DNA from 4 places in the Paenibacillus sp. FSL R5-0713 genome. Region 1 is predicted to be linked to each of the others. Evidence: riboswitches for the same ligand, from Rfam matches in the RefSeq annotation. Region 1 holds a riboswitch; each other region holds the start of a gene.
The links. Region 1 has a riboswitch for cyclic di-AMP ahead of MKZ12_RS17400 (3D domain-containing protein). Riboswitches for the same ligand answer to the same signal wherever they lie in the genome.
Positions count from the first base shown of each region.

Region 2: it holds a riboswitch for cyclic di-AMP, as region 1 does, so the genes downstream of both, MKZ12_RS00530 (C40 family peptidase) here and MKZ12_RS17400 (3D domain-containing protein) in region 1, are expected to answer to the same signal.
Region 3: it holds a riboswitch for cyclic di-AMP, as region 1 does, so the genes downstream of both, MKZ12_RS00150 (ubiquitin-like domain-containing protein) here and MKZ12_RS17400 (3D domain-containing protein) in region 1, are expected to answer to the same signal.
Region 4: it holds a riboswitch for cyclic di-AMP, as region 1 does, so the genes downstream of both, MKZ12_RS06995 (hypothetical protein) here and MKZ12_RS17400 (3D domain-containing protein) in region 1, are expected to answer to the same signal.

Region 1 covers NZ_CP150229.1:3,926,250-3,934,061, forward strand. The annotation lists gene MKZ12_RS17370 (DUF4247 domain-containing protein) at 1-463, opposite strand, end outside; gene MKZ12_RS17375 (DUF4178 domain-containing protein) at 475-981, opposite strand; gene MKZ12_RS17380 (DUF350 domain-containing protein) at 1,005-1,406, opposite strand; gene MKZ12_RS17385 (PspA/IM30 family protein) at 1,502-2,173, opposite strand; gene MKZ12_RS17390 (hypothetical protein) at 2,286-2,627, opposite strand; gene MKZ12_RS17395 (polysaccharide deacetylase family protein) at 2,782-3,576, shown strand; gene MKZ12_RS17400 (3D domain-containing protein) at 3,684-4,355, opposite strand; cyclic di-AMP (ydaO/yuaA leader) riboswitch at 4,358-4,554, opposite strand; gene MKZ12_RS17405 (amino acid ABC transporter ATP-binding protein) at 4,776-5,498, opposite strand; gene MKZ12_RS17410 (ABC transporter substrate-binding protein/permease) at 5,485-6,948, opposite strand; gene MKZ12_RS17415 (M20 family metallopeptidase) at 7,129-7,812, shown strand, end outside.
Region 2 covers NZ_CP150229.1:107,873-115,684, reverse strand. The annotation lists gene MKZ12_RS00550 (PBP1A family penicillin-binding protein) at 1-1,606, shown strand, start outside; gene MKZ12_RS00545 (YwhD family protein) at 1,806-2,309, opposite strand; gene MKZ12_RS00540 (M1 family metallopeptidase) at 2,411-4,402, shown strand; gene MKZ12_RS00535 (hypothetical protein) at 4,413-5,264, shown strand; cyclic di-AMP (ydaO/yuaA leader) riboswitch at 5,510-5,647, shown strand; gene MKZ12_RS00530 (C40 family peptidase) at 5,687-6,121, shown strand; gene MKZ12_RS00525 (GNAT family protein) at 6,475-6,969, shown strand; gene MKZ12_RS00520 (cytochrome c) at 7,120-7,479, shown strand; gene rbsK (ribokinase) at 7,554-7,812, opposite strand, start outside.
Region 3 covers NZ_CP150229.1:31,246-39,057, reverse strand. The annotation lists gene ispE (4-(cytidine 5'-diphospho)-2-C-methyl-D-erythritol kinase) at 1-853, opposite strand, end outside; gene MKZ12_RS00175 (small, acid-soluble spore protein, alpha/beta type) at 1,003-1,179, opposite strand; gene MKZ12_RS00170 (Veg family protein) at 1,428-1,703, opposite strand; gene yabG (sporulation peptidase YabG) at 1,857-2,753, opposite strand; gene rsmA (16S rRNA (adenine(1518)-N(6)/adenine(1519)-N(6))-dimethyltransferase RsmA) at 2,813-3,715, opposite strand; gene rnmV (ribonuclease M5) at 3,720-4,265, opposite strand; gene MKZ12_RS00150 (ubiquitin-like domain-containing protein) at 4,421-5,605, opposite strand; cyclic di-AMP (ydaO/yuaA leader) riboswitch at 5,877-6,130, opposite strand; gene MKZ12_RS00145 (TatD family hydrolase) at 6,372-7,142, opposite strand; gene MKZ12_RS00140 (HD domain-containing protein) at 7,476-7,812, opposite strand, start outside.
Region 4 covers NZ_CP150229.1:1,592,673-1,600,484, reverse strand. The annotation lists gene MKZ12_RS07030 (DUF6612 family protein) at 1-320, opposite strand, end outside; gene MKZ12_RS07025 (thiol-disulfide oxidoreductase DCC family protein) at 382-804, opposite strand; gene MKZ12_RS07020 (hypothetical protein) at 974-1,252, opposite strand; gene MKZ12_RS07015 (zinc ribbon domain-containing protein) at 1,352-1,597, opposite strand; gene MKZ12_RS07010 (organic hydroperoxide resistance protein) at 1,815-2,234, opposite strand; gene MKZ12_RS07005 (Nramp family divalent metal transporter) at 2,564-3,916, shown strand; gene MKZ12_RS07000 (HAD family hydrolase) at 4,052-4,735, opposite strand; gene MKZ12_RS06995 (hypothetical protein) at 5,065-5,463, opposite strand; cyclic di-AMP (ydaO/yuaA leader) riboswitch at 5,579-5,754, opposite strand; gene MKZ12_RS06990 (glutathione peroxidase) at 6,126-6,605, shown strand; tRNA gene MKZ12_RS06985 (tRNA-Leu) at 6,753-6,835, opposite strand; gene MKZ12_RS06980 (urease accessory UreF family protein) at 7,280-7,812, shown strand, end outside.

The DNA.
Region 1 (7,812 bases):
TATACGTATCTTTATTGGTATATCCCCGATAGTTGCCATAACCTCGCCCGCCAAACGAATCAAAAAGATTACCAATTAATGTAGCGGTCAGGTAGCCTTGTAGAAAAGATGAATCGTAGTTCTGTCGAACATATTCTTTGGAGTCCACCTCAACCAAGGTATCCTCCGGCTTGTTCGGGTCTTGTTGCAGGTGATAATACTCGTCCTGATACACGAGGAACATACGCTCTGTGTTCTCTGCCGAGATCTGATCCGGTTGCCTTTGGTCAGACAATTCCTGAGCCACTTCCGGAACGGTGCGGTCCGAAGCCCGGTACACATAAGACGTTGAGTTACCACTGCCGTTAACCGATTCAAGCGGGTATGTGTCCTGAACAGAAGGTGCTCCGCACGCGGACAACAGAGACATCACAAGGCTGAGGACCAGCATTAATTTTAATCCATGTGCCAAGCGTTTTTTCATTGGAACCTCTCCTAGCTCGAACGAATCACTTTGATATCCGCAGGAAGAATGGACTCACCCTCATACAGTGTAAATCTTCTGTCTTGCCACTCCACGCGAAGAAGCATATTATCATCGGACTGATACTGCCATACCAATTGTTCCCCAGCCTGGCCATACGGTGTTCTGCCTGCTGTTGACACCATTCCTCCATACTCTTCCTCCAGATGATATGCGCGTCCATCCAGATCCAACAATGTAGGTACTTCATCAGGTGCATCAAGCCTGCCATCAATGGGTGTATATAGGGCGTAACGTGTGAGTTCCCGTTCTTCGATATGCAAATATCGAAATGCGGTACCATCCTGCAGGGTGAGCACAACTGCATTTCGAGCGCGATTTTGTACCCGACCAACGACTTCATAAGTGACGAGAGAAACCTCACAGATATCACCAGGTGCAAGCTGAAGCATGGTTTTCTCTGCCTGCGGTGGTTCAGGTTTCGTTAGTATTCCTTTAATTCGTTTCCATACACTCATGAGAATTACTCCTGTTCCTTATCTTATAAACAAGCTGCAATAATCAGTGCGCCCACGATATGTAAAGCGCCAGAGAACAACCCGTATCCTGTCTTACCTTGCTGAATTCCTGTATCCAGATCGAGATTGGCCCATCTGCGAATCATAAAGTGAACGACACTCTCCAGAATCAACAAAATGATAAAGGATACCACGGACACCAACAACGCTTCTCCAAGATGACCAGCCGTAGAAATGGACGTAGCAAGTACATAGCCTTGTGCAAATAATTTCATCACCATACGAGTGGTAACCGCCATGTTGCCAGCCTTAACTTCAGCAAAATCCTTATATTTCGTGAACAGTGAATCGACATACATCAAGACAAACAGCAAAACCGAACCAGATACCGTCCAGACCAACATCGCCAAAATGTTCAAATCCATTTACACAGCCCCCACATCTCAACATGAACCGCATTTAAAAGCGAAGGAGAAACATTCTTCTCCTCCGCTAGTTAACCCTGCTGACAACCAAGGTATTAATTCTTGTTATCGTACTGTTTCATCAATGCTGCGAGTTCATCTTCAACAGCCTGATCTTTACCCAACTTCTCGAATTCTTCATCAAGCGATTTGCCTTTGGAAGACATCTCGTTGCTTGCTTCTGCCTGTGCTTCCATCTGCATCATTTTCTCTTCCATGCGCTTCATACCGGCACTTGCAGTATCGGAGCCAAATCCATTCAACGCTTTGTTGATTTCCGTTTGGGCTTTTGCTGCATTGTAGCGCGCTACCAGTGTTTCCCGTTTGTTCTTCATTTGAGTCAGTTGCTTACGCATCTCGTCCAGCTTGCCACGCAGGTTATCTGCTGAAGCCTTGTTTTGATCATAACTGGTTTTGTACTCAGTCATCTTCTCTTCGGCTGCTTTTTTCTCTTCCAAAGCCCTGCGGGCCAGATCCAAGTTTTGAGCACGTGCCGCCGTATGCGCCTGCTCTTCACGTTTTTTCACTAGAGCTTCCTGCTCTTCGAATAACTGCTTGAATTTCTTCTCAATGGCGATCTGTTGCGCTACTGCTTTCTCCGCATCTTCCAGATCCTCTTGCATGTCACGGATGTATTGGTCCGTCATCTTGATTGGGTCTTCTGCCTTGTCAATAATAGCGTTGATGTTAGACATGGTTAGATCACGTAAACGTTTGAAAATGGACATTATGTTATTCCTCCTAGTCGATATTACATCGTATATAAACATACATACGTAACAATCTACAACTCGTTTCAATTTTAGCAAATAAAATTAAAACATGCGATTGCTCTTTATATTAGGAAGATCGTTTATCCTTGCTCAGATGATCCTCCATTAGCCTCTCTGCAGTCTGCACGATTTCATCGATCTGCATCCGTGTAATGGAATCAAAATGGATACCCATAATTACCGTAACGGTCATTTTTAATTGTTGGGCAGCCTTTCGGGCAAGCCGCTCACACAGTTCTTGTTCCTTATGTCCCGGAATATGGACTGTCGTGCCGCTGACCCGCTCATCTTCCACATAGAACGTGGCTACAGCGCCAATATGAGCTTTTCCTCCAGTAACGAGAAAAACCTTATCCTCTCCTGCTTCAATCACCTGTAAACGTATCGATTTCAAATCATATGTACTCATGGCTATTCCACCGCTCCTTTTCTATATGTTATATATGGAGGAATTATGGCTGTCATGAGTTAAATCAGCAATGAAACTTCTCACACTGCGCATATTTTCTCAAGTCCACGGGCATACCATAGAGAACGTCATTTTGGAAAAGGAGGCTGTTATTATGCGCGTACGCCTCATTATGCTGATGGTTATCGTTGTTTTTCTCGGCGGATATCAAGCACCACCAGCTTCATCACGGGATGCTTCAGACCCGCCAAGTGAATCGGTATCCAATACTGATTCCGTGGAAGAAGAACAATTAACATTGGGACAGTTACGTCAGAAATATGCCGATACGTTCAAAACTAATGGTCCTTCAACCAAGCAGGTTGCGTTGACATTTGATGATGTGCCCGATCCACGGTTTACTCCGCAGGTGTTGGATCTGTTGAAAAAGTATAAAGTCAGAGCTACGTTTTTCATCGTTGGTAGTCGTGCTGAGAAGCACCCCGATTTGGTAAAAAGGATTGTTAAGGAAGGGCACATCGTTGGCAATCACAGCTACAATCATCCGGAGTTCAGTAAGCTGTCGATGAATGCCTTCCGCAAACAAATTTTACATACCGGGGATATCATTCGCCATTTGGCGGGATATACGCCCAAGATGATTCGACCTCCGTATGGAGACATTAATGAAGAACAGCTGCAATGGGCTGCCAGACAACATTATAGTATTGTGAACTGGAACGTTGACTCTCTGGACTGGAAAGGTCTTTCCAAGGAAAAGGTGAAAGATAACATCCTGTCTGCTGTAAAACCTGGCTCCATCGTTCTACAACATGCAGGAGGCGGTGTTGGATCGAATCTGAATGGCACGATTGAGGCTTTGCCTGAAATTATTGAGGAACTGCGTAACCGGGGATATGAACTGGTCACCTTGGACGAAATGCTGGGATTACCGAAGGCGAAAGAATAGAATAACCGTGTTAGGTAATCATGGAAATATTAAAAGGGTGCTGTTCAATCGCAAGTTAGCGACTGGCAGACACCCTGTTTGAATTCAGTTTAAATGTAATTTACGCTCTACTTCAGAATGTACAACTCGATATCCTGAAAACCAAATGTGCTTACCGATTGTTTGCTACCAGGGATAAAGATATCAATCCGGTGACCCTTGATTGCACCGCCCACATCACGTGCTGTAGCCACAAAAGCCTGTTTTGGCAAGCCTGGATGGCTGTGACCCGTTACCAGTACTTTGGTTCCAAGTGGAATGACACTAGGATCTACTGCAATCGTACCCAGTTCAAGGTCATTTCCGAAATAATCGACGGCACCCCATCCTCCATTTTCAGACGGATCTGCAGAGTACGCTGTTGCTTTCACGTTCACAGTTTTACTGTAATCAAATGTTTTACCCCACGCTTGAACCACTTTGTTATCTGTGTTAACGTCCAAGCTTGCTGTGGTAACCGTTTTGGCTTGGGTCTTGCTCTCCGTCGCCGCGGCTGCTACATTGTTTGCCTTACCGGGAATCGTAATTTTCAAACCACCATAAATGTTGTAAGGCGAAATGTCATTGTTTGCTTTAACTAATGTGTTCATTGATACTCCGTATTGTTTCGATAAGGTGTAGAAGGTATCTCCCTCTTTGGCCACATGAACTGAATCGGCGTGAGCCGGAACGGCTTGTATGAGCATTGCTGTTGTCATTAATGCTACTGCTGTTTTGGCTATACGTTTCTTGTTAATCATGGTCTTCCTCCCTCATTGTGCCTGCGAAGTTAGTTGTCGGATTCGGATGAGGAGCCCACCCTATAGGTCCATCATTACATTTGAAACGATATGTACCCCTAATTCACCCCAAGCAGTGTGCTGTAGATCTTCCCCCTGCACTATCTGCATCGTTACATCCCCCGCACTCCCTGTCCGGAAGTTTCGGCAGAGTTCAATATATCACAATTTTGTAACCTGAACTTGTAGTAATTCTTACCAAATGGATTCAACATGTATAAGCACGTGTAAGAATATTGAATACACTAAAAGTGTTTGGGCCAGATATCCGCTATATATTTGGTAACAGAATAGTTACTTTTTGAATCCCATATGTAATTATTTTCAACAAAAAAATAGCGTTACCGACTCGAAGTCAGTAACGCTATTTAATCAATTCATTTAGAGTACTTTCGCAAGGAAGTCACGTGTACGTGAATTTTTCGGTGCTCCAAACACCTCATCAGGTGTTCCCTCTTCCACAATAACCCCGCCATCCATGAACAGGATACGGTCTCCCACTTCACGTGCAAACCCCATCTCATGCGTTACGATGACCATGGTCATCCCACCTTCTGCAAGACGTTTCATGACATCCAGCACTTCGCCGACCATCTCGGGGTCCAGTGCCGAGGTAGGCTCGTCAAACAGCATGACATGCGGCTGCATGGCCAGTGCTCTAGCAATGGCGATCCGCTGCTTCTGTCCACCGGACAGCTGATTCGGGAATACATCTTTTTTATCGTACAAGCCCACGGTGTTAAGCAGATCAGCAGCAATTTTTTCCGCTTCCAGCGTGGATTGTTTCTTTACTTTGATCGGAGCGATTGTGATGTTTTGTTCTACCGTTTTGTGTGGGAACAGGTTGAAATGCTGAAACACCATTCCCATTTTCTCACGAGTTGCGTTAATGTTGTGCTTGGGGTCTGTGATTGACACGCCTTCAAAATCAATCTCTCCCGAGGTAGGTTGTTCCAGCAGGTTCAGACAACGCAAGAATGTACTTTTCCCCGAACCGGAAGGACCGATGACCACGACAACCTCACCTTTGCCAATCGTCACGTTAATGCCCTTAAGCACATCGTTATTTCCATAAGATTTGTGTAATTGTCTAACGTCTATCACTTGCACTCAACTTCCTTTCCAGTCGTCCCAGCAGCTTGGACAAAATGAACGTCATTACAAAGTAGATGGCTGCTGCAATCAAAAATGGACTCAAGCCTTGGTACGTAATGTTTTTGACCACACTTGCCTGATACATAATGTCCACCATACCGATAACGGAGATAATGGAGGATTCTTTGATGATGGTTATGAATTCATTACCGATCGCCGGTAATACAGCTTTGAAGGCTTGCGGTAAAATAATATAACGCATTGCTGCCCCTCTACCCATTCCCAGGGAACGAGCTGCTTCCAACTGACCCCGATCCACACCTTGAATACCTGCACGGAAAATCTCTGCCAGATAAGCACCACTATTAATTGAAAGTGTAATGATACCTGCCTGAAGTGCAGTGAAGTTAATGCCAAAGCTTAGGGAAAAACCATAGTAAATGATCATTAATTGTACCAGCATTGGTGTACCACGGATCACTTCAACGTAAGCAGTACCGATCCACCGCAAAATTGCAGCGTCATGCAAACGGAACAAACAGATGATCAATCCAATAATTACCCCGAAGATAACCCCAAGTGCAGACAACAGAAGTGTGTAGCCTATACCTGTAGCATAGAAACTTTTGTACTGCCAGAATACTTGGAAAATATTTTGTGATTTGTTTGCTTTGTCCGCCATCATGAGGCTGGCGTCCGTCACCATCTGATTGATTTTATCTTCGCTTTTCAATCGCTCCAGTGTTCCATTTACGGCTGCTAGCAGCTCGGTATTGCCTTTACGAATCCCGATTGCCGCTTCTGCTTGCTCTTCGTCCGGAACAGCAGCAGCAAGTCCAATGATATCGTCCAGATAACCTGCAGCCACGGTATCTTCTACGATTGCCGCGTCAATACGTTTGGTTTGCAGTTGAAGCACGATATCCGAGATTTTATCAAGCGCAGTAAGCTTCGCTCCTGGAATACTCTGTCCGATCGTTTCCTGAATGGAGCCTTTCTGAACGCCAATCTTCGCATTTTCAAGTTCGGTCATGGTTGGATATTTGTCTTTATCCACATTGCGAACCATGATCACTTGTTTTGATTTATAGTAGGTGTCGGAAAAATCGATACTTTTCTTCCGCTCATCCGTCGGCGTCATACCTGAAATCACCAGATCAACACGCCCGCTCTGCAATGAAGGCAGAAGACCGTCGAAGCCCATATCCTCAATCACAAGCTCAGCGCCAAGATCTTTGGCAATCTCTTTGGCGATCTCAATATCAAAACCAACGATTTCATCTTTACCATTAATCACTTTATGGAATTCATATGGTGCAAAATCGGCACTTGTACCGAGCACCAGCTTTTTACTGCTTGAATTATCTGTAGTTCCACTTGCCAATGCCACAGGAACGGCAGTCGTCAGCAGAATAACAAAGGTCAACAGCATCATGGTGTAACGACTTATCAATTTCAACCTTTTTCTCCCCTTACAGTACATTGTATGCTTCTCATGTTGATGACTGAGTCATTATAAAGTACAATGCATGATTATGCAATGCATTTTGAAATTACAAATCTTGACTTGTTTCTGAAAAAATAAAGCAAACATGATATAATCAATGAATTATTTTCATTACGTATAAGGAGTTTACCAATGACATCTAAAAAATCACAAATTCTTACGATTATTGATCAATATGCTTCCCGTTTTAAAGCCATTTCATCATATATCGGTGCGAATCCCGAACTGGGAAATGAAGAGTATCTCGCTTCTGCCCGTTTGAAAGAAGAACTTCTCTATCATGGTTTCACAGTAGAGGCTCCCATTCTTGGACTGGAGACAGCCTTTATCGGAACGTATTCCGCCGCCAAACCCGGCCCTACCATTGCATTATTGTGCGAATATGACGCGCTGCCGGAGATCGGTCACGCTTGTGGTCACCATCTGATCTGCATGATGAGTCTTGGAGCTGCTGTTGGGCTTAAGGCCATTCTGGATGAAGTAGGTGGAACAATTAAAGTGTTTGGCACACCTGCTGAAGAGACTCGTGGTGCCAAAGTTCCGATGGCGGAAGCAGGCTTGTTCGATGACTGCGATGTTGCCCTTATGGCGCATCCATACTATGCCTACGAAAAGTCAGGCAGCTCGCTGGCGATTGATGCTGTTCAATTTGAATTTCATGGTCGATCTTCACATGCTGCCGCAAGTCCGCATGAAGGCATTAATGCTCTGGATGCCGTCATTCAAACGTTCAACGGAATCAATGCATTCCGGCAACAAGTGAAAAGTACCGTTCGGATTCACGGTGTGATCAATAACGGAGGTCAGGCAGCAAAC
Region 2 (7,812 bases), 3.0 Mb from region 1:
GGAGATGAAATACAGCAAGGATGAAATCCTACAGATGTATCTGAATGAAATCTATTATGGGCATGGTGCATACGGAATCGAAGCAGCTTCGCGAATGTATTTTGGCAAATCCGCCAAACAGCTGGATCTCGCAGAGAGCGCTATGCTGGCAGGAATCCCAAAAGGACCAACCTACTATTCACCCTATAACCATATGAAAAACGCCAAAGACCGGCAGAAGATTGTGCTGAATGCCATGGCTGATATCGGCAAGATCACCCAAGCTGAGGCGGATAAAGCTTATGAGCAAATGCTAGCATTCAAACCGGAAAGCGAACGTAAAACGGTGGAAAGTGCCCCGTATTTCCGCGACTATATCCGGAATCTGGCCATCAAAGAACTGGGAATCAGTGAAGCGATGCTGGATCATGGGGGATTGAACATCTACACCACACTGGATCTGCGTGTACAAAAAGCAGCGGAAGACGCGATAGCGAAGGGTATGGATGCCAAAAGTGAGCTGGAGACAGCTCTGGTGTCCATCGACCCTCGGACAGGCTACATTAAAGCCATGGTGGGCGGCAAGAATTACCGCACCAATCAGATTAACCATGTACTGGCGACAACGCGCCAGCCAGGTTCGGCGTTTAAACCTATTATGTATCTGGCTGCCCTGGAGTCCAAGCAACTCACCAGTGCATCCATATTTAATAGTGAACCTACCCTATTTCACTACGACAATGACCGTAAGACCTATAAACCCGGCAACTTCGGAGACAAGTATCTGGGTGAGATTGACCTTAGACAAGCGATCGCCGCTTCAGACAATATCTATGCGGTGAACACCATTATGCAGATCGGTCCTGAGCAGGTTGTGAGTATGGCAAAAAACCTCGGTATTACGAGCAACCTGAGCGCCGTACCTTCTCTCGCACTGGGAACGTCACCTGTCAGCCCGCTGGAGATGGCGTCGGCCTTTTCCGTCATTGCTGCTGGCGGACAACGGACGCCGCCTGTCGCCATTCTGCAAGTGACGGATGCAGCAGGACGTGTACTCTATGAATCGCCTCAAACCAAGGCTGAGACCGTTGTGGAACCTGCGGCAGCTTATGTACTAACTCGATTAATGGAAAGTGTATTCGAAAATGGAGGAACCGGTAACCGGGTATCTGCCACAATTAAACGTCCGGTAGCCGGAAAGACAGGCACAACCAACACGGATGCCTGGCTCGTTGGATTCACACCAGAACTTTCTACCGCCGTATGGGTTGGATATGACCAAGGCAAAGCCATATCGACTTCGGACGGCCGCCGCGCGGCACCAATCTTTGCCCAATTCACAGAGCAGGCGCTTGCGAGCGTACCACCCAAAATTTTCACTGTTCCTGATCACGTCGTAAGTGTCTATATCGACCCGGAATCCGGTAAGCTGGCAGGCAACGGTTGCGAAGAGAAACGACTGGAAGTTTTTATTGATGGCACTGAACCCACAGAGGTCTGCCACGGTACGACGGATGATTCGGATCCTGGAGAAGATGAGAAGACCCGTGAGGTACAGAATCAACAAGGCATACAGGAAGAGAAACATTCCTGGTGGGGAGATTTCAAACGTTGGTGGGTAGAATGACGCAAATGCACGATGACTTAGTTGCGTCACTCGTAACTTCTCGTTATATTGGGCATTTGGAAATTAACTTCGGATGAAAACTCATAATTATTCAGTTCGATGAATACAGATCATACACAAGCAAAAGACCCCAAACCGAACTTTACGGTCAAGGGTCCTTTTGCTTTTTTTGATTTTATACGGTGTTGAATGATTTGCCTTAAGCGAGTGCTTCTTTCAATTCATCCGGAGAAGCATTCCACCATTCTTCGTTGTGTGAGATCAACAGCTTCTTGAGTGCAGCCCGATCTTCCGGCCCCAGTTCATCCAGCATGAAACGGCGCTTCATGGCATAATCCATGCGATTCACATGTTCCGCCAGCAGTTTCCATCCGCGTCTCGCTTCTGTATCGATCCACATCTCACATGCTGTTGCTCCACCATACAACTGTCCCTCTTCCGTGCGATCCACAGCTACCCACACCAGCCATACTTGGCGACCGTTGGGTACATCCTCACGATTCGTCGAGAACTTGATATTGCGCTCCACTTTACTCTTCGCATGCATCGCACCAATATCAATTTTGGCTTCACCATTGTCAATAATGACCGGAGATAGGTTATTCAGATCAATGGAGCCTGCACCGAAGCCTTTATGCTTGCTCTTTGCACTAACGATATTCAAGGCAATCTGCTTTTTGCCGTTTTGCTCGTTTTGGTCCATGTTTATAGCCTCCAAGGGTTGATACAAATATTTTAACTAATAATCGGCCCATTGCAAACATATACATGCTGTAGATGCTTGTCAACGGGAGGTATTTATCGATGATTCCACGACGCGCCAAGAGCTGGCTCACCGCATCCCTGGCCCTGTGTGTGCTGGCCGGAGGGATATGGATCACTCTGGGTTATACTCACTCAACTCATTCCGAATTGCCAACACTTGCCCCGGAATCGGGCAAGCCTAAGGCAAAGTCCCCAACCCCAGCACCTCCAGAAAGTGTACAGACCCCTACTGCCGAAGTGTACAGCAACCGTGTTGTGGAATATCACATGGATGTAAAACTGGTCGAAGGGAACGTACTGGAAGGGACTCAGACGATTACTTGGACACATCCAGGTAAAAAAACCGTCAACGAGCTTTACTTTCATATGTATCCCAACGCCTTCTCTTCTGCTGACACCACCTTTATGAAGGAATCCGGCGGAAAGCTTCGGGGTGATGTCATGCCTACCAACGGTTATGGCTCCATGAATATTACCGAAATGAAAACGGAGGACGGGCTCTCTCTGCTGCACCGGATGCAGTATGTGCAACCAGATGACGGAAATATCAAGGACACCACCCTCATTAAAGTACGCTTACCCAAACCCGTCAAAGGCGGAGAAAGCATTACACTCCACACCCGCTTCCAAGTGAATCTGCCAAAGATTTTTGCCCGGATGGGAACTGCTGATGATTTTGTCATGGCAGGTCAATGGTTTCCCAAATTAAGTGCCTATGAACCTGTGGGCAGGCGCGGACGGACAACGGAAGGTTGGAATCTGCACCAATACCATGGCAATTCAGAGTTTTACGCCGACTTCGGTATATATAGTGTGCGTATTCGGGTGCCTGAAACATACAAAGTTGCCGCTACCGGATTTCCGACACAACAAGCCGTGGTGAAGAACGGAGAAAAAGTCTATCAATTCTATGCCGATGATGTGCATGATTTCGCCTGGGCAGCTTCACCGGATTTTGTCTACGCCGAGGAACCCTTCTCTGCACCCAATGTGCCTGGTGTACGAATCAAATTATATTTGGATCCTGCTCATCAGGATCTGAAGGAACGTTATTTCTACGCCGCGAAGGCCGCTCTATCCAATTATAGCAAATGGTTTGGCCCGTATCCTTATGCTACCTTATCCATCGTTGTTCCACCCAAAGCGGGGAACGGTGCTGGAGGTATGGAATACCCTACGCTGGTAACGGCCTTTGGAGCCGATGACACTACTCCAGGTTATGACCTGGAACGTACCGTAGTCCACGAGATCGGACACCAGTACTTCTACGGCATGGTTGCCAGCAACGAATTCGAGGAAGCCTGGCTGGATGAGGGGTTCACCTCTTATGCAGAAGACAAATTGATGGAGCAGGAATACGGATTGATTCCGAATCTGCCGGTACAATCGGGCCTGATTACGTCTCCTTCATCCTTAACACAAGAATCCTGGAAGTTCGATTCACAGAATGAGTATGCAGCCAATGTCTACACACGTGGCAAGCTTGTATTGCTTGGTATTGAACATCAAGTCGGCACAAAAAAGATGGAACGCATTCTCTCTACCTATGTGAAGAAGTACCGCTTCAAACATCCCACTTCGGCAGATTTTCAGAACGTTGTGGAACAAGTGACCCGCACGTCCTGGTCTGATTATTTTGACCAATACGTCTACGGTAATGGAATGGCTGACTTTGCTGTAGAGAAGATTCGTGTTACGCCTGTACAGAAAGACGGTCAAACATGGTACGAGTCATCCGTGACGATCGTCAAAAAAGGCAGTGATTACAACGCCGTTCCTGTTCGCATTGCTTTTGAAGACGGACATACCCTCACCAAGCAATGGGATGGCATAGAAGATCGAATTACCTATAAATTAACGCACACATCCCCCGTAGCCTGGGCCATGACCGATCCCCTGTACACGATCGTGCTGGAGAACCGCCATATGAACAATTTCCTAAAATCCGGACTGGATGAGCAGACGAAGTCCCGCTGGAGCATGAGTGTAACCAAACTAATAGAAGCCATATTCGGAGGTCTGTCATGGTGAGGTGGATACGGTGAAAGCGAAAATACGTGAAGGCTGGTTTCTCGTCCGTCAGCATATGTTCATTGCGGCACTCTTATTTCTTTATCAACTCATTTGGGGATATTTCTTCTATCGAATGGTACAATCGGCAGTCATCCCACTCCTCCTGCGCTATCCAGATTCTGATGCCGGGGAACTGAGTACACTTTTGTTCAAAATGGAAAGCCAACTTAACCTATCTACCCATCCGGAGGTTCATCGTTATCTATGGATTCTGGGGGGCATGCTGCTGGTTCGCATGTTGATCAGCCCCCTTATTCAGGCAGGACTGCTCTACTCACTTCAGCACTTTAATTCTACAGAAGAGCGCATCCCATTCGTCCGTGGAATCAAAAAACTGTGGAAACCGATGCTGCTGCTGCACACCATACGTACATTATTGATACTTCTGCCCGCCTACTGGCTCATACCGAAGCTCTACTCGATCCTCATGGACGGATTTCATTCCCTTCAATTACTTTTGCCTGGTATACCTTATGTTGCTGCCTGGATTGTATATGGATGGGTCATCCACCATGTCATGCTCTACATGCAGTTCGGTGTGTCGGCACCAGAAGGAGAAGGCGGGGCTCACGGCACCCTCAAAGCACTCTGGATTGCACTGCGTCATCTCATCGCCGTTATCGGCATTGCTCTCCTGCTGGGCGGAGTCCACTTACTCGTCTTTGGGGCATTCACTTCAGCCTCATGGTTATTAACGGGACTTACCGGACTTATACTACAACAGACGTATCCACTTGCCAGATGTCTATTGAGTCTGTGGAAAATATGCAGCCATTTCCGATTGTGGCAGTCCAAAGTATCCAAAGGTGAGAGCATTTAGTTTAAAAATTGTTACCATCACATGTTAAACTCATGGCCTGCTATGTACTTATAAATAGGCAAACCTCAACCTTTCCCCGTCAAAGGTCGAGGTTTTTTTTGCTAATTTTGTTGCTAAACGTTGCCAAAGACGTACTCCTCTGTTACAATAATCGCAGTGAGTTTTTAGTAACAACTTTGTAATCTTTACATTCATATTTGTAACTACTTAAAATTAAATCGTCATTTCTTGATTTCGCAGGTGCATAACTAGCATAGCCAAATTCCTGGCACCTGGGAAGCGGGGGAACCAGTTATGGGTGAATTGATCTTGCTACAGAGGGATCATAGGGGACCTTCAACCGAATCCTTAAGCTAACCTCGCAGGCGTTGGAAGGGGAATATCTCTTGTTCAAGAAGAAATTAACCGCAGCTGTACTTAGCATCACATTCGCATTATCGCTTGGTGCAGGTAGCGCATTCGCAGATTCAAAAATGGATAAAGTAATTGATTCAGCAATGGGAACTACATACAAAAGTGGGGGAACAACGCTTAACGGCTTTGACTGCTCCGGATTTACACGGTATGTATTCGACAAATTGGGTATTGATTTGGCACGCCAATCCAGTTCCCAATTCGACATGGGCGATTCCGTATCCCGCATGGAAATGAGAGCTGGCGATCTGGTATTCTTTAATACTACAGGTAAAGGCGTATCCCATGTAGGAATCTTTGTAGGGGATGGAAAGTTCGCACACTCTTCTTCTTCCAAAGGTGTTACGATCAGTGCATTGAGTGAAAGCTATTGGGCCAATCGTTATGTTGGCGCTAAACGGATTATGAGCACGGACGCGTATGAATCACTGGCCCTTGACTAGGGACAAGCTGAGCAACATGATACTGTAACCATGAACCATACTGTAACGAAGCAAGAAGCATAACAGAACCGCCCGGTACATTCTCCGCAGGAATGTATCCGGCGGTTTTTTTGTGCTTCCATCCTGATTCATATTGCAAGTTACGCTCGGGGCTATCCTACAACATCAACAGGCTCATTTTGTCCTCGTTCGTCCGTGCCCTTATGATGTTTTTACCCATCCTGTTATAATATAAACGGAATTACCGGAACTTTTGTTTCATATTTTTTCTGGTAAGAGAGACTTGCTAAATGAATATCTCTTTTGTAGAGTGGACAGAGAGTTCTGTTTCAAGGAAAGGAGCATGCAGGTGTATGAAGGAAGCCCCCGTAACGTTTCACGTTGTACCCATGCGAGAAGAACATGCGGAGCTCATCTGCAGTTGGCAGTATGATCCGCCTTACAATATCTACAGCTGGCTCCCCTGGGAGCAGATGAAAGCGCTGGAAGTGGAATTCGGAGATGCACAGCTGCGGCAGGAGCAATATGCGATTGTCCTGGATCAGAACGATCGTATATGTGGATTTGCTCAATACTTCCCACTTCAAGGGGTAACCCGGATTGGCCTCGGCATGCATCCAGAGCTGTGTGGTCAGGGGCAAGGGACAGCTTTTGTCACGGCCATTGTACAGGAAGCCATTCGCCGAAATCCGATGAATGAGATCGATCTGGAAGTGCTCACTTGGAATGCTCGTGCCATTCAAGTCTATCTAAAGAGTGGATTTGTCACCCAGGATACATACGAACGACAGACCCCAAGCGGCTTGAAGCCCTTTCACTGTATGGTTTATGAAGGGCCTCGTGATTAAAATCCATTGCAAAACAACCAAATTTGCGCCTTGTTATGTGATTAGTTCAAAAATTTCCCACAAAATGCTATGATGTCAGTACAGGTTCCGTTATAATGATATGGATAGTTTCAGGTTAGATGATCTTTCATTCTGGAGGGGACATAAGGGATGCACAAATGGATCATGAGCGGAGTATTTTTTGCAGCATGCGCTTTAGCTATTGTTTTAATGTTTACGCTTCCAGGGAAAGAAGAAGTGGCTGAAGAAGCCAAGCCTACCATGCCGGAAGTCACATTGGATGCCGGACAGGCTGAAGCACTGGTCAAAGCCAATTGTATCTCCTGTCACGGGGATCAGCTTCAGGGTGGCGTAGGACCTGCTCTAGCAAACATCGGCAGCCAGGATGATCTGGAGAAGATCTACACTACGATTGTCAAAGGTAAAGGTGGCGGTATGCCTTCCTTCAAGGGCAAACTGCAGGATGAAGAGATTGCCAATATCGCCATGTGGCTGTCAGAGAAGAAGTAATCTCTGCACACACATAACAAAGAGGCCCTTAATCCCCTTTTGGGAGAATAAGAGCCTCTTTGTTATGCTATTGATTAGGCATCTGCCGCATGCTCGGCCAGAAAGGCCTCCACTTCACGTGCGGACGGCATCCCGGACTGGGCGCCGAGCTTCGTCACGGATAACGCGGCCGCACCCATGGCAAAGCCTACGGCCGCGTCCAACGTCTCACCGCGCGCGAGGGCTACCGCCAACGCGCCGTTGAAGCAATCGCCAGCGCCGGTCGTATCGACGGCGCTTACGGCGTAGCCGGGCGCACGGCATGCGCCGGCACGCCCTGCCTGTACGCGGCCA
Region 3 (7,812 bases), 2.9 Mb from region 1:
ATGTCAACATACGTACAGCGTACACTTCTTTACAGAAACCACGCAGGCCATTGTATATCCGGGCAACCTTGGATTCTTTGGAGACCAGTCCAAATACCGTTGGACCACTACCGGACATCAACACACCGTCTGCGCCCAACCGAATCATGGCATCCTTCAGATGCTGAACTTCCGGATACAGCTTCAACGTTACATCTTCAAGCACATTGCCCATCTGGTCACAGACTTCCGTAAAGGATTGGTTGCGAATCGCCTGTTCCATTTTAGCCGCACTCGGATGACGAACAATCTTGTCACTGCGGAACCGTCCGTATACATCGGCTGTAGACACATTGATTGGAGGCTTGGCCAGAATTACCCAACATTGCGGCGGATTAGGAATGGGAGTCAACTTCTCACCACGGCCTGTAGCGAGTGCAGTCCCTCCTGTGATACAGAATGGAACATCCGAACCGAGTTCAGCTCCAAGCTCCTGCAGTTCGTGATCCGGTATATTCAATCTCCACAGACGGTTCAATCCACGCAGAGCTGCTGCTGCATCACTGCTGCCTCCGGCAAGGCCGGCTGCAACTGGAATCTTTTTATCCAGATGAATATGGACGCCCGTACGTACGTTATAGCGCTCCTTAATCAGTCTGGCTGCCTGGAAAGCCAGATTCTTCTCGTCCAGCGGGATATAACCCGCCTGACTGGAGATGAAAATGGTATCTCGCGGCAGCTCCGACATTTCCAGCCGATCAGCAAGATCGACCATGGTCATGATCATTTCAACTTCATGGAATCCATCGCTTCTTTTATGTAAAACGTCCAGCATCAAATTAATTTTAGCAGGCGCTTTTTCGTAAATTTTCAAGGCGTTCACCCGTCCTCACCTTTTCCCTAAGACAACTTAACATATTATATCAAAATGGGGCTGTCAAGTCATTTCTATTCCGCATCTAAGGGGAAAAAGCGGGGTTGTCCCTGACGGATTTCCCCACTTTTCAATCTGCTTGAACCGGATTAAGATTTGCGGGCAGCCTGCTCAGCAAGTTGAATGGCTCTTTTCACCATGTTTCCTGCATCCTTGGCTTTGATTCCACCCCAACCTTCCTGTTGGACCGTATCATAGAAGCCCAGGTCTTTCGCGAGCTCATTCTTCAGATCCTCGGACATGACACTTCTTCTTCTGCGACTCATGAACCATCCTCCTCCAAAGTATCCATCATAATGTAATGAGTTCGTTCACGTTTTGGACATCTTGCATCAGGCCAATTGAAGTTTCCTTCATTGCTTAAGAAACTGCCCTTCACCTGTCCATATAGTATGCCGCGACCACCCCTCACTCATTCCTGCGTATGTATGGGTTACCTTAGAAGATAAATGGGTGATTTTGTAGACATAAAAAAGCGATCCACCCAAGGGGCGAATCGCCTGTACAACGATACTTACGTCTCCATATAGGAGCTATGCGTCTGGCTGCCCGGGTCAAAAACCATGACTTCCACCGATTCCGTAAGTATATCCGCATAACTATAAGATACTCGCTTGAAGGTTTCTTGCTCTTCATCAAGCTTAACAATAAAAACAGAAGGGTACGTTTCTTCCAATACACCCGTACGCTCAATGGTCTTACGGCGGCCACCATTAGCCCGCAGCATAATCTTCTGACCAATATGTGCATCGAGATTGCGTTTGATATCCAACAGCGTGTTTTTAGCCATTGTCGACGACCACCTCTTTTCTTGTCCATTATACCGGATTTTACAGTCATTGTCAAATCAAAACTAATTATTATATCAGCATCAAAAAGTTGTTGTCAATGAATTTTTTTGCAAACAAAAAAAGCCCCAAATTGGGACTTTAAATGGCCTACATCAGACTGCCGACGGGTTCACTTTTAGCGTAGATAAATCATTCAGCCCCGGCAGGCCTACCCGGTAGCTCCCCCGTGTCTCTACACCACCCACACCTTGGCTACCACTGATCGTATTGTGCAGCACATCATTCATGTTGACCGTTTCCCGTACCGATGTGAAGGAAGCCTTGGCTGCCACGTAGACCGGGTCAAGTGCATGAATGAGGATTCTGCCTGGAGAACTGGCAAAGTTCGCTCCAGCGCGCAGCAGTGCCTCAAAATGGGACTGACAGGCCCCTGCCACAATAGTGAGTGCATCCAGATGGCGTTCATATTGTCTGGCCACCTGAATGGCCGCCACAAAATTTTGCGAGTTCTTATAACTACCAAGACTATATAAGTCATAGGGCTGACGTGTCTTTAACACCCCGTCATGACCCGTAATGACCACGATATCTGGACGTACTTTGGGTAATAAACGGTATAAGGTATCTGCCATTGCCGATTCATGAACGTATTGTCCCTCTGCGGGAACACGAAGTTGCTCATAGAGATCCATACTTTTTTTCAAATAGTTCGGATCACCATCCAGATGAAGCACCTTTCCCGGCATTTCAAAATAAGCCGGCTCCTGTTGAGCAGACCAGTCCTGTACCAGACCTTCACGATTCCGCTCAGCCTGTTCCATACGAATCTGTTGCAGGCGGGAAAGGGTCTGATGTGCTTTAATATGCGCCTGTCTGGTCTTGGCGCTTTGCGGTTCGTAAGGAACCTGTATCAAATCGTCCACTGGGGAATCGGCAAGCAGCCGGAACTCAGTCCCTTTAATGACCGCAGCATCCAACTGAAGGCCTTCCACCCGAAAAGTCACATCGCCGCCGTATGACTTCCGAACGACCAAGTCTCCGATATTCATCAACGTAATCACCTCTACCCCATCGTATGGGCAGAGACCCGGTTTGGTTCATTCGAATTTTATAATGCTGCGCGTACCCCTGCTTCCCACATTACGGTGCTGAGTGTAGCATACTCCTGCAGACTTAACGTCTCTCCGCGTCGGGATGGTTGGATACCTGCCTGCTCCAGCAGAATGTCTGCCTGTTCCCGGTTCTCCTTTGTGAAGAAACGAGCCTTCAGGTTGTTCGAGATTGTTTTTCTCCGTTGGGCAAAAGAAGCCTGTACCACTTCGAAGTAGTGTGCTTCATCGGGAATCTCAACTGGTGGTTGCTCACGCACCTTCAGCTTAATGACAGCTGATTCCACATTAGGTTGGGGAATGAAGACCGTCGGTGGCACAATACACACAAGCTCAGGAATACTGTAGTACTGAACTGCGATGCTCAGACTGCCGTAGTCTTTCGATCCCGGTGCAGCAGCCATGCGTTCAGCCACTTCTTTTTGGATCATGACAACAATGCTGTCCACTGGCAGCTTCTCTTCCAACAGTTTCATCATAATTGGAGTCGTTACATAATAAGGCAGGTTAGCCACAACACTGACTTTGTCCACCGATGCAAAATCGCTTTGGAACAGTTCAGCCAGATCAAGCTTCAGCACATCACCATGATGCACACGTACATTCGGATAAGGCTGCATCACTTCTCCCAGAATGGGAATCAAGCGCTGATCAATCTCTACGGCTGTGACAGGACCCGCTACCCGGGCCAATCGTTCCGTAAGGGCTCCAATACCCGGTCCGATCTCTAAAGCGCCCTTGGACTCGTCCAAATCGGCTGCATTAACAATTTTGTTCAGTATATTTTGATCGATCAAAAAGTTCTGACCTAGACTTTTCTTAAATGAGAATCCGTGTCTTTGAATAATTTCTTTGGTTCGCTTGGGCGTTGCAATTTCTATCGTCTCTTCCATATCCTTCATATGCTCACAATCCTTCACGTTCAATTTGCGCTAATGCTGTAGAGAACTCTTCCCGTGTAATCTGAAATACACCGAGACGTTTGTGGAACTGCTTACCGTTACAATATCCGATACCCAGCAGATTGCCCATCTCCATGCGACGTGCAGCAGCCTGCGGATGCACAATAAGTCCTGCCGCGATCAGGTCCTCCCAATCGATCAGGCTAGGAGCGCCTTCGTATGAAGTATGTACGCGTGCAAGAGCATGACGGATCGCCTCCGGTGAGGCATTCTCCACCCCAATATCCCCTTTGCGTGTGGCATCGGCTTCCGGAATGAAAGCATGTTTGCAGCCAGGCACCTTATTCGCAATGATTTTACGAATGCGTTCGCCGGCATGATCCGGATCTGTCAGTACAATGACTCCCCGTCTCTCCTGAGCAAGCGCAATCCGCTTCAGAATGCGTTGGTTAATGGCTGATCCACCTGTTTCTATGGTATCGGCTTCCACGGCCCGACGGATGGCTACCGTATCATCACGGCCTTCCACCACAATGACTTCTTTTATCATGTTCCATTTCTTCCTTTCTAACGCAAAAAGAAGAGGAATATCCTCTTCTCTGCCAAACGGCGGGGGAGACTGAATTCAGACCCCTCCGCCGCATATTCCGCATGAATTATTCATGCAACTATTTTATAGCATTCCCATTTCAAAGTAAAACGATTTTAGTTCGCTTCCGGCTTCACCGGACCGATCACGTAGACCGTCTTGCCTTTCTTGCGTCCAAAATTCAGGGCATGCTTCACACTGTCATAATATACGTCAATTTTGTTGCCTTTAATGGCACCGCCTGTATCTTCCGCACGACGGAATCCCAGACCTTCGATATATACCCACCAGCCAATTGGAATGACTTTGGGATCAACCGCAATGGTGCGTCCTTCCGTTACACGAGTACCGGAAGCTGTTTTGGTTCCAATGCCAGGCTCTTCGGAAGAGTAGGCAGTCATGGATACATTCTTAAGTACTTTGGAGTATTTAAAAGAAGTCCCGGATACGGTAATCACTTTGCTGCCCGAGGCAGATGTTTTCTTCGAGTTCGTTGTTGTAGCCTTCTTCGTTGTTGAAGTTTGAGCTGATACGGTCTGAATCTCTGGTTTTTTCACAACAGGTTTTGCTTTGGTGCCGACAGCAATCACTTTATCTACACGATTATTCGCGACAGATTTGCCGACCATTTTTTTGGAGACCAATTCTCCATCCTGAAATACCTTTTCGATGTGCTGTACAAGTGTGCCTTCTTTGCCGTTCACAACGACACGGTTATCCCCTTTGTACAAGCTAGGGTCAGCCGTTTTAATTACTTTGTAAGCGATTGGTTGTTCTACATCCACTGTACGCTTTGTTACGCGCACTACACGGATCTTCATATCTGCTTTGATCGCAGTTCCAAGCGCCGGATACACCTTATCATTACTTTCAACTTGAATACCTGATTTTTGAATTGCATCTTCTACGGATGAATCCGTTGTATACAGAGTCTTGGTGTCTCCGTCTGCCGTAATGTTAACTGGAACGGCCCGCTCAATAACGATTCGGTCTCCATCTGTAATCGCCCCGTTCATGGACATGGATACCTTGTCGTGAGGGCTGACTGTGATCGACTGCTCCTCCAGCATTTCCTGAAGCATTCCTGTACGAGTCTCTACCACCTGAGCTTTGCCATCAATAACCAGTGAAATTTGTTTCCCGGCCTGACCGTAAACGACTAACAAGATCATGATTGTAAGCGCAATTGAGAAAATCGCGATCAATGCCATTTGACGCATGTTCTCATGCTTCCACCGCAACGCGAAAGACTTACTGGATGATCGTGACTCATGGGTCTCTTCTGGTTGGAATGTGCCCACTTCTCCGTCCTCCTTCATAGCCTCGCCGTCTAAAGTAACGCATGATGTCTTTGACGTGACTATACCAAATTTTCTACAGAACACAGATCGGACCAACTGATCGGTTCTGCACCATGAATCAATCTTCGCAACATGATGTCATCCTCCTGAATACCTACCGTATGATGACAACATTTCTTTTATTCAAAAACAAAAAAGCCAAAGAAAGAGTGTAAGAGGAACTCTTTCGTGGCTTCCGAATGATTTTGAATATCGGAAATTCATGCACGAGGTTGCCTCTCTTTTTCCGCTTGCGAGGTTAGCTGTCGGGTTCGGGCGAAAGAGAGCCGCCCTATCTTGGGTCACCCGCTCATGGCGGACGCCCTTGAATTCACCCCGAGACCCAAAGAAGAAATCAAATACGGCTTCGCAGTTCCCTTCGCTGCTTTTGGGTCAGCGAACGTTGCGCATCGGCCAAATACACCGATGTTTAAGCCCTATTGGTTCCCCCGCTCTCCGTTAACGGAGACTCAGCGAGACTGATTCATGAAAGTAATGTTGTTTCATCGGAAAGTGTCCCTTTGTTCATCCCCCGAACATCTGTCCAATTTTCCGCACAACAATTCACTGAAAAGATGATATCCTGTTTTGATGCATGTTGTAAAGCGTTGATCAAGTACGTTTTTCTGAATATTTGGTTAAAATATTGTAATATTCTTGATTTATTTGGATCAAAGGGCAAATTAACTCCCCTTACCTGCCTTTTTCACCTCATTTGCTCGTTTTTTTAACGAATTCCAAATCGTTCCATGGCATTTTTGGTGGTTATTGCAGCAATTTCCTCCACCGAAATGCCTTTAATTTCCGCAGCTGCCTCTGCAACCAGACGTACATGCGCTGTCTCATTTCGTTTCCCGCGATAAGGGTGAGGTGTCAAATACGGAGCATCGGTTTCAATGAAAAATCGGTCCATCGGAACCTTCGCCAGCACCTCTTTGGGTTGCTTTGCGTTTTTGAATGTAATCGGTCCTCCGAAGGAGAGATGGAAACCCATATCGAGACAACTTTTTGCTGTTTCCCAGCTGCCCGAGAACGAATGCATCACACCACCAACTTCACTCGCCTTCTCTTCACGCAAAATTCTTATGATATCCTCATGTGCATCCCGATTATGGATGACAATCGGCATGTTCACTTCACGCGCTAAGGCAATTTGTTGTCGTAATACGCGATGCTGTATTTCCTTCGGTGAAGTATCCCAGTGATAATCCAATCCAATCTCACCGATTGCCACCACTTTTTCATGCTTGCATAAAGATGCAATCCACTCCAAATCCCCTTCCTGCATTGTGATCGCATCTACGGGATGCCAACCTACAGCTGCATATATAAAGTCATACGTTTCAGCGAGTTTCATTGTCGTTGGAATTGTCTCCCGGTTAAAGCCAATGTTGATCATGCGACCAACTCCTGCATCCACAGCACGCTGAATCATGTCCTCGCGGTCCTCGTCGAATTGTGGTGCATCCAGATGTGTATGTGTGTCGAACAGCATCATGTCTGTATCTCCCTTCATGTCGAAATAACGACTATCTTCTTTTGAAAATTTAATTGGTGAAATTCAAATTTTTCAATGACTCATACATAAAACATTTTGGGCAATCTGTATATTACATCATTACGTTTGTTTCTTCACAACTACAATATATAGAAGATATAAGGATATTCTGATCTACATATTGCTGATTGTGCTAACTTTGCCTACTTGCATTTACAAAATTATGTCGATCTACATATACTCCCCATTAAAGCAGATTACTGTATCATGAAAAATAGCTCTTTTTGAAAGTCTTTTGATATCTAAATTCTTCATTGGATTATACCCACACGATTACAAGAAATAGGGGCGTATATGTGACGGTAATTCATGAATAATCGCATCCACCTTGTTTTGCGGGTAATACAAATGATGTTTCCCCCGGTGAAGCCCGCTGATGGAACGGACAATGTCAGATACTTCTGACAACTCACGTAAATTGTCCTGTCGATCCAGAAGAAGAATCTGCTTATCCGTGGATTCATCCGGACGAAAAACATCATACGGATTATCGGAAGGAAAATCAATTTCAAGATCATATTCGGGATCAAGGCCTGCCTGTACAAAAGCTTCCCGAATCTCTTCTATTATTGTCAAGTCGACCTGTTCAAGCTCTACATACTTATATAAC
Region 4 (7,812 bases), 2.3 Mb from region 1:
ATTGGATCTTTGATAATATCCATCTTGAGCGATGTTTTAACCTGTTGATCCTGGGACTGTTCACCCGCATCCAGTTTCAGATTCTGATCAATGTTTGCTTCAGTTGTGAAGCTTTTCATTTCTTTCGTTGCTGCATTGGTTTTGGTAATCAGTTCGTCCAAAGTAGGGATCTTTGTTTCCTGCTCTGCAGGTGTATTGCCCTCGTTGGATGTTTCGTTGTTAGTGGCTGGCGGCGTTGCTGTATTATCTGTGTCGTTACCGCATGCTGCCAAGCTTACTGCTAATAATGCCCCGATAAATAATGTAGTCCACTTCTTCAAGTTGTTGTCCTCCCAAATTAGATATGATCTGTAGTCATTACCCAATTATTTCCGTTATTAATCATAAAAATCGATCTTTGATCTCCGGGGTAGGCAACATGCATGCTTCATCCTTGCCAAACCAGCGATAACGGTTGCGAGCAACCCAGTTATAGACTGCATTGCGAATAAATTTCGGTACAATAATGAACACATATAACAATGGATAAGGAAACTTCAGACCTTTAGCCAATCGCAGTGCGGCCGTTGAACGTGTATAGTATTTTCCATTCTCAATCAGAACAAAAGTATCCATACTGTCTGTCGACAGGTTACCCTTTACCAGCAGTTCCTTGGCCACATCCGATTGGAGCGAAGCAAAATGATATTTCCCTTCCGGGTCACGTTTGATAATCCATTTGGTTAAGCCCTGGCAGAAGTGACAGACGCCATCCACCAGTACGATGGGATGTCCCTGATGCACATCCGTTTGATTTGCTGTCATATTGGCTGCCTCCTATTGTTGCGGTTAGAGTAACTTACCCAATCTGAGCAATCTTGTTTCCTAATTCTAAAAATATTACTGAAAACCGCTCTTTTTGAACACGCATTGTTAGGAAGTATAAAGAAAAAGAGCGCAGGCATTGTGCCCACGCTCGTATCTTGTCCGACAATTACTCAGCAATTGCCTTTTCCATCCATTGGTCATCGATCATTTGTTGATGCAGGTCACTTGCCCACTGGTCCATACATTTGCAAATGAAATCTTTGCGACATACTGGACAAGGCGTTTTCTGCAGACGGCTGATATTGGTCATCTTCCATTCCGGAGAACGGGAGTAGAATACACGGCATTTTGTACCGTCTACCAAATTCATTTTGAATTCGTACAATCCGTCTTCCTTGTTACCATAAGCTAGTTCTAAATCTGCAATACGCGGTCTATAAGACATGGATATCACCTGTTTAATTCAAATTTGGTTCATGCAATGACACTACTCAGTACTAAGTTATATTAAAGAAAATTCAGTTCAATGTCAACTCGCGCATGTCTACCCGCCAAACAGAATATCCAGAATCGTCCCTACCTGCCCTTGTTTTTTACCTTTCAAAACATCCGGATCAAATACTTCAACATAGCCGCAGGAAGCACAAGCCACGAACAGGTAGTGGTTATGCTGTATATCGAACATCTTGCTCAGGCCTGCTCCTGACATGGAAACTTCCTTAATGTTACAATCCGTGCCCCTGCATTTTGTACATACAAATCGGCGCTCGATCATCTCTTCAATACTCATCTTCGTTCCCCCTTTATGGAATGTGTAGCATGAAGTGGGAGTGCAATTATGTAAAAAGTACGCGATTGGACATCTGATCTCCTGCATCCTGCCCTTATATTATAATCAACACAAAACCCTGCCGATGGCCAGCAGGGCTTTGTACTCAAACGAACGAACATCAGGTATCTGGGATACCCTGCTCTATATGTCCCCCTTTGATTGGGGGAGTCAGATCTTAGACTACGTTTAATACAACATCAATATTGCCACGTGTCGCTTTGGAATATGGACAGAAATCATGTGCCTTGCGAGCCAGATCTTCTGCTTGACTGTGGTCCACACCAGGCATACTCACGTCCAAGCGAACAGATAACTGGAAACCGTCATCCGCAGGGTCTTTACCAATGGATACGTTACTTGTAACGACCACATCCTCCAATTTCACGCCTGCTTTGCGCGCTACATTGGCAAGGGCACTTTCATAACATGCTCCATATCCAGCGGCGAAGAGCTGTTCAGGGTTGGTACCTTCACCACCGGAACCTCCAAGCTCTTTGGGCATTTTCAGATCATGTTTAAGCATGCCATCCGAAGAAGTGACCGAACCTGTACGTCCACCTTTAACTGTCGCTACTGCTGTATATAAAGCTTCCATTCAGAATCTCTCCCTTATCCGTATAGTTTTAAATGCCTTCAATTCAATTTAAACTTCTGGCTCAATTTGAAACGCATTTTATATCTTTATCAGCTTTTACATCTTTATTATTTTCATGCATCTTATCCACATATCTGTATTTTTTCCGGGGTTGGGTAATATACAAAAGAGCATTTTCAAATTAGAACATATTTTTTGTGTTAATACATAAAAGTTGCACTAGACAAAAATTATTGAAGGAGTACAATGTAACAATAAACATAAAAATTTAGATATATCTTGAGCGGTTCGTCCCGCATCACTATTCCAAAGAGTCAGGTGATAAACGTATGAGTAAAAAAAATCCATTCAACGCTCCTTCAAGTGAATCATTGTCTACTGCAGGCATAGCCCCTTCACTCGGAGAAGCACATAGTTCCATGAAAGTACCGCAGAATGCGGCATGGTGGAAGAAATTTCTCGCTTTTGTAGGGCCAGGGTATCTCGTGGCCGTAGGTTACATGGACCCCGGCAACTGGGCAACAGATATCGCAGGCGGATCGCAGTTCGGGTATACTTTGTTATCCGTCATCTTACTCTCGAACATGATGGCCGTTGTACTTCAATCGTTGGCAGGAAAGCTTGGCATCGTCACTGGACGGGATCTGGCCCAAGCCTGCCGCGAACGCTTCAGCATGCCCGTTGTCGTCATGTTATGGATTCTGTGTGAACTGGCCATTGCAGCTACCGATCTGGCTGAGGTCATCGGTTCTGCCATCGCATTAAAGCTCTTATTTAACATTCCCATGTTGTACGGAGTTATCATCACCGCCGTTGATGTACTCCTGATTCTTGTACTGCAAAACAAAGGCTTCCGCGCCTTGGAAACACTCGTCATCGTGCTGATGGCCACCATTGCCCTCTGCTTCGGGATTGACCTGTTCCTGGCAAAACCGGATATGGGCGGTGTTCTCCATGGTTTTGTCCCAAATGTGGAGATCCTGCAGAACCCTGCCATGCTCTATATTGCCATTGGTATTATAGGAGCAACCGTGATGCCGCATAATCTGTATCTGCATTCTTCCATTGTGCAGACGCGTCAGATCGAACAGACACCACAGGGCAAAAAAGAAGCGATTCGTTATTCGACCATGGACTCTACAATCGCGCTAACACTCGCCTTGTTCATCAATGCGGCCATCCTGATTGTATCAGCTGCTGTATTCCATAGTGCCGGCATGACGCAGGTTGCCGAGATCTCCGATGCCTACCACTTGCTCACCCCCCTATTAGGGACTACAATCGCAAGTATCCTGTTCGGTGTGGCGCTGTTAGCATCAGGCCAGAATTCTACCCTTACAGGTACACTCGCAGGGCAGATTGTTATGGAAGGTTTCCTCAACATTCGGATTCCGGCTTGGCTGCGCAGACTGGTCACACGTCTGATCGCCATCATCCCGGCAGTAATTGTCACAGCAATTGCAGGAGAACACGGCACAGAAGAACTGCTCATTTTGAGTCAGGTTGTACTGTCTCTTCAATTACCTTTTGCGGTAATCCCTCTGGTCATGTTCACGAGTGATAAAAAAAGCATGGGTGCATTCGCTAACAAATTGTGGCTCAAAATCATCTCATGGGTCATTGCCGCAATTATCGTTGTGCTGAATGTATATCTGATCATTCAGACGATCCGGTTATTCTAATCTCGTCATATCGACTAAACATCAAAAAGGCTGATCAACTCCGGTATTCAATACCAAGTTGATCAGCCTTTATTATTGCAGTACAGCGAGGTGTTTCTTTTTGTAGTAAAACTCCGAGCTCTAACAAATAATCATCTATTCCTGATCCGGCACCAGTAAAGGCAGGAGTTCATCCAATGAATCCACAGTCCAATCCGCACGTTCGTCATCCGATCGGTCTGGCTGGAATCTTCCGTACCCCTGCATAATTCGAATCGTACGCATGCCCAGCTTCCGGGCAGGAATGATATCGTTATCAATCCGATCCCCGATCATGACGGCTTCCTCCGGTGCACAACCCGCCTGTTTCAGGGCTACAGCGTACAGCTCTGGATCTGGCTTGGACACCCCTTCTTCAGCCGAGCATGCCAGAACATCAACATACTTTCGCAGTCCGTAACTCTCCAGTCTTTCTTCCGTTCCAGGACTCTGATTGGCGATAATGCCAATGCGATAATACCGCGACAACTGCTGAAGAACGGAATCCGCTGAAGGAAAAGGTCGTTCAAGATCTTTTTTAAACTTCAGCTTGTCCTGAATCTGTTTCTGATGTCCTTCATCTTCAATGAATGTGCGAATTGCCACTCTCATGGGCCATTGTTCATATTTCTGATAACAGTTCGCGAACAATTCACGTACCGCCTCAATCTTCACCGGATACCCCAAAGCACCGGCTTCGCGAACGAACTGTCCGATAATATCATCAACGGGGTCCCATTCATCCACTAGCGTATCTCCAACATCAAAAAACAACCACTTCAATCCACCCACATCCGGCACGCCAATTCCTCCTTGTAAGCCACAGGCAATCTAAAAGTTCGTGTTCAAAAAGTCTGGTTTTCAGTATCGAGAAGATGGAATGAAGCTAGAAATGGAGTAGCGGAGCGTAGGGAAAACTACGTGAGCAACGGACATTTCGGCTGAATTTCATATTCGATGCTGATGATGCCGCTAGGCATCCTTCGTAATCAAAAGCGGACTTTTTGAACTACCTTTAAAACCATAAAAAAGAAGACTCACCATCATGCACGAGTCTCCTCAAATTTCCGTTTATCGATACATTCAATTATAACAGGCACCTTACACCTGAGCAATCTCAAGCTATGACATTACCCATTGAGGAGAAAGCCGACTTCCCCATTGAGTGAATATACAATCCGGTCTGCACCCATTCCCCGATAGATCCCCTTCGGATGGCTTTGCTCCGTAATGACGCATAGGGATTTTGATGTCCACGATCGACAGATCTGTAAATAACGACAGGTCAGATTCAGGCTGTTCTCGAAAATAAACACGTTACCAACGCTTGCCTGCGGCAAAAACCATTTTTGAGCTGCAGCCGTATTCATGCGAATGACATGTTCTACTCCGATTCTACGGAGTCTGCGCTCTTCCCCTGCACTGTTGGTTAGAACGGCAAACGGCATTTTTTTGTACATCAGCAATTTGATAAATTTGCGTCCTGCTTCATTAGGAGCAGTCACTAAGATCATCTCAGTATCCATCATTCGTTCCTCCCTTGGCGTGAAAAGACAACAAAAAAGAAGCGTGGGGGACCAAGGCCTCCCGAACGCTTCTTAAAGAATCCATGGCGAAAACGCCATGAACCAGCGTACGGCTTGTTGCCTCTCCCTTTAACGCTTACGAGGTTAGCTGACGGATTCGGGCGCGAGAGTCGCCCTATTTCCGGCTGTCACCGGAAAATTCACCCCTTGAATGCCTACTGTCCTGGACAGCGCATTCCGTTGGTTCCCCCGTTTCCCATTCATGAATGAATGGAAACTCAGCGATTAAAACATCGTTCGTATATCTTAAGTTAAGATCGAGCGATATTATCGTTTGTTTCGTTTTTCAGGTACAATTTAGTTTTAAATTGAAATTACGATATGAATCATACACCCGTGCCATGGCAGTGTAAAGTCCGGACAGATCACCGAATCGGCAGATTTTCGCCATTATTCATATATAATAACGCTTACAATACGGTTATACGCTATCCACCTCGTCAAGGCTATCTAATTCTCACTCTGGCGTAAATCACTTCGCAATTCATTCACGCATTCTGCACAACTTGCCAGTTTTGATTCTTTTAACATCATATTAGTTTTGCATTATTTAATTGTAACCAATATAATGAAAGGTATCAGATGATATCATGGAGGCGATTGAGATGACAGTCTACGATTACAAAGTGAATACCCTTCGCGGTCAAGAAGTTGAAATGTCCGACTACCGTGATAAAGTGTTACTGATTGTGAATACGGCAAGCTCATGCGGACTTACACCTCAATTCAAAGGTCTGCAAGAACTGCAAGACAAGTTCCAGGATGCGCCATTTGAAGTCCTTGGATTTCCAAGCAACCAGTTTGCCCAGGAAAAAGGTTCTTCCGACGATATCGCGGAGTTCTGTCAGATGAATTATGGCGTGAGCTTCCCTATGTTTGAGAAAATTGATGTGAATGGCTCAAGTGCTCACCCGCTCTTCCAACACCTTAGCAAAGAAGCACCCGGCCTGCTCGGCTCCAAAGCAATCAAATGGAATTTCACCAAATTCCTTGTGGATCAGAACGGACAGGTAGTTAAACGTTATGCTCCCAAAACAACACCTGACAAGATTGAAGAAGATATCAAGAACTTACTGCAAAAATAGTACATCGGCCACCCTTAGCCGGAAGGTAGAGCACCATTACCCCCGGTAATGGATGGCCTTTTTTCAACTTCTGGTACCAGACTGTTCAAAAAGGCAAAAAAAGAAGCTTTCCATTAATGGAAAGCTTCTTCTTCATCGTTCATATGATGCGGTCGAGAGGACTCGAACCTCCACGGGCATACGCCCACTACCCCCTCAAGATAGCGTGTCTGCCATTCCACCACGACCGCATGTCGTAAATAATCGGCAACAGAATTGATTATACAGGGTTCTGAAATAAAAGTAAAGTATTTTTTAAACCTTCTTTTTTAGCTAGGCATTTTCCTCAAAAAACGCATATTCTCGTCATGTTTACCCATGAAGTGCATATTATTAGATTTGATCCCCTCTTTTTCGGTAAGAGCCGATCTTGTTGATTCATTTATATATAGTCCTTTCTTATATATAGTCCTCCCTGCACTTCGTCACATAAATAACATAATAAGTTATATAAAATGACACAAATATTAAATATCAGAATCTATTCATTAAATTTAACGGATACTATTGACAAAAAGCGGACGTTTATGGGATGATAACTATCATATAATTCGGATTTTCAAACATAAAGTTAGCAAAAAGGAATATAAATGTCATTTAACATGACATTTAACGAACACAGGAGGCGAATGATTGTGAACCGTGGGAATAAGCTGCTCGATTATGTCAAACTGCTTGATTCCTCTATTCAGGTTGGAGGGTTTACCCATTCCTTCGGCATGGATATCCATATCAGGGAGGGTACCATTCGTAATGCTGAAGATCTCGAATCATTCATGCGTTGTCAGTTGCATCCCAGCATTGTTCGTCTTGAAGGCATGGCCATCAAAGGCATCTATACCGCAGCAGATCACAAGGATACATGGCGGATAGCTCTGATCGATAAACTGGTCCATGTTCAGCGAACTCCTGGAGATCTCAGAGAACAAGCTGCCGCCATGGGAAAACGATTGATCAGACTGGCACGCGCTCTGCACCCCTGGATTGATTTTAGCCAGCTCGAACAGATCTTCGCCAAATATGATTCGGTTGGCTGCCTCTCCACTGTTCACGCCTGGATTAACCACCACCTCGACATCCCGGTCGAGGAAGCGGTCCTTGGTTACCTGCATTCAGCCATGAATGCCTGCATAACCGAAGCCTCCAAAGTCATTCCCCTGAATAACGA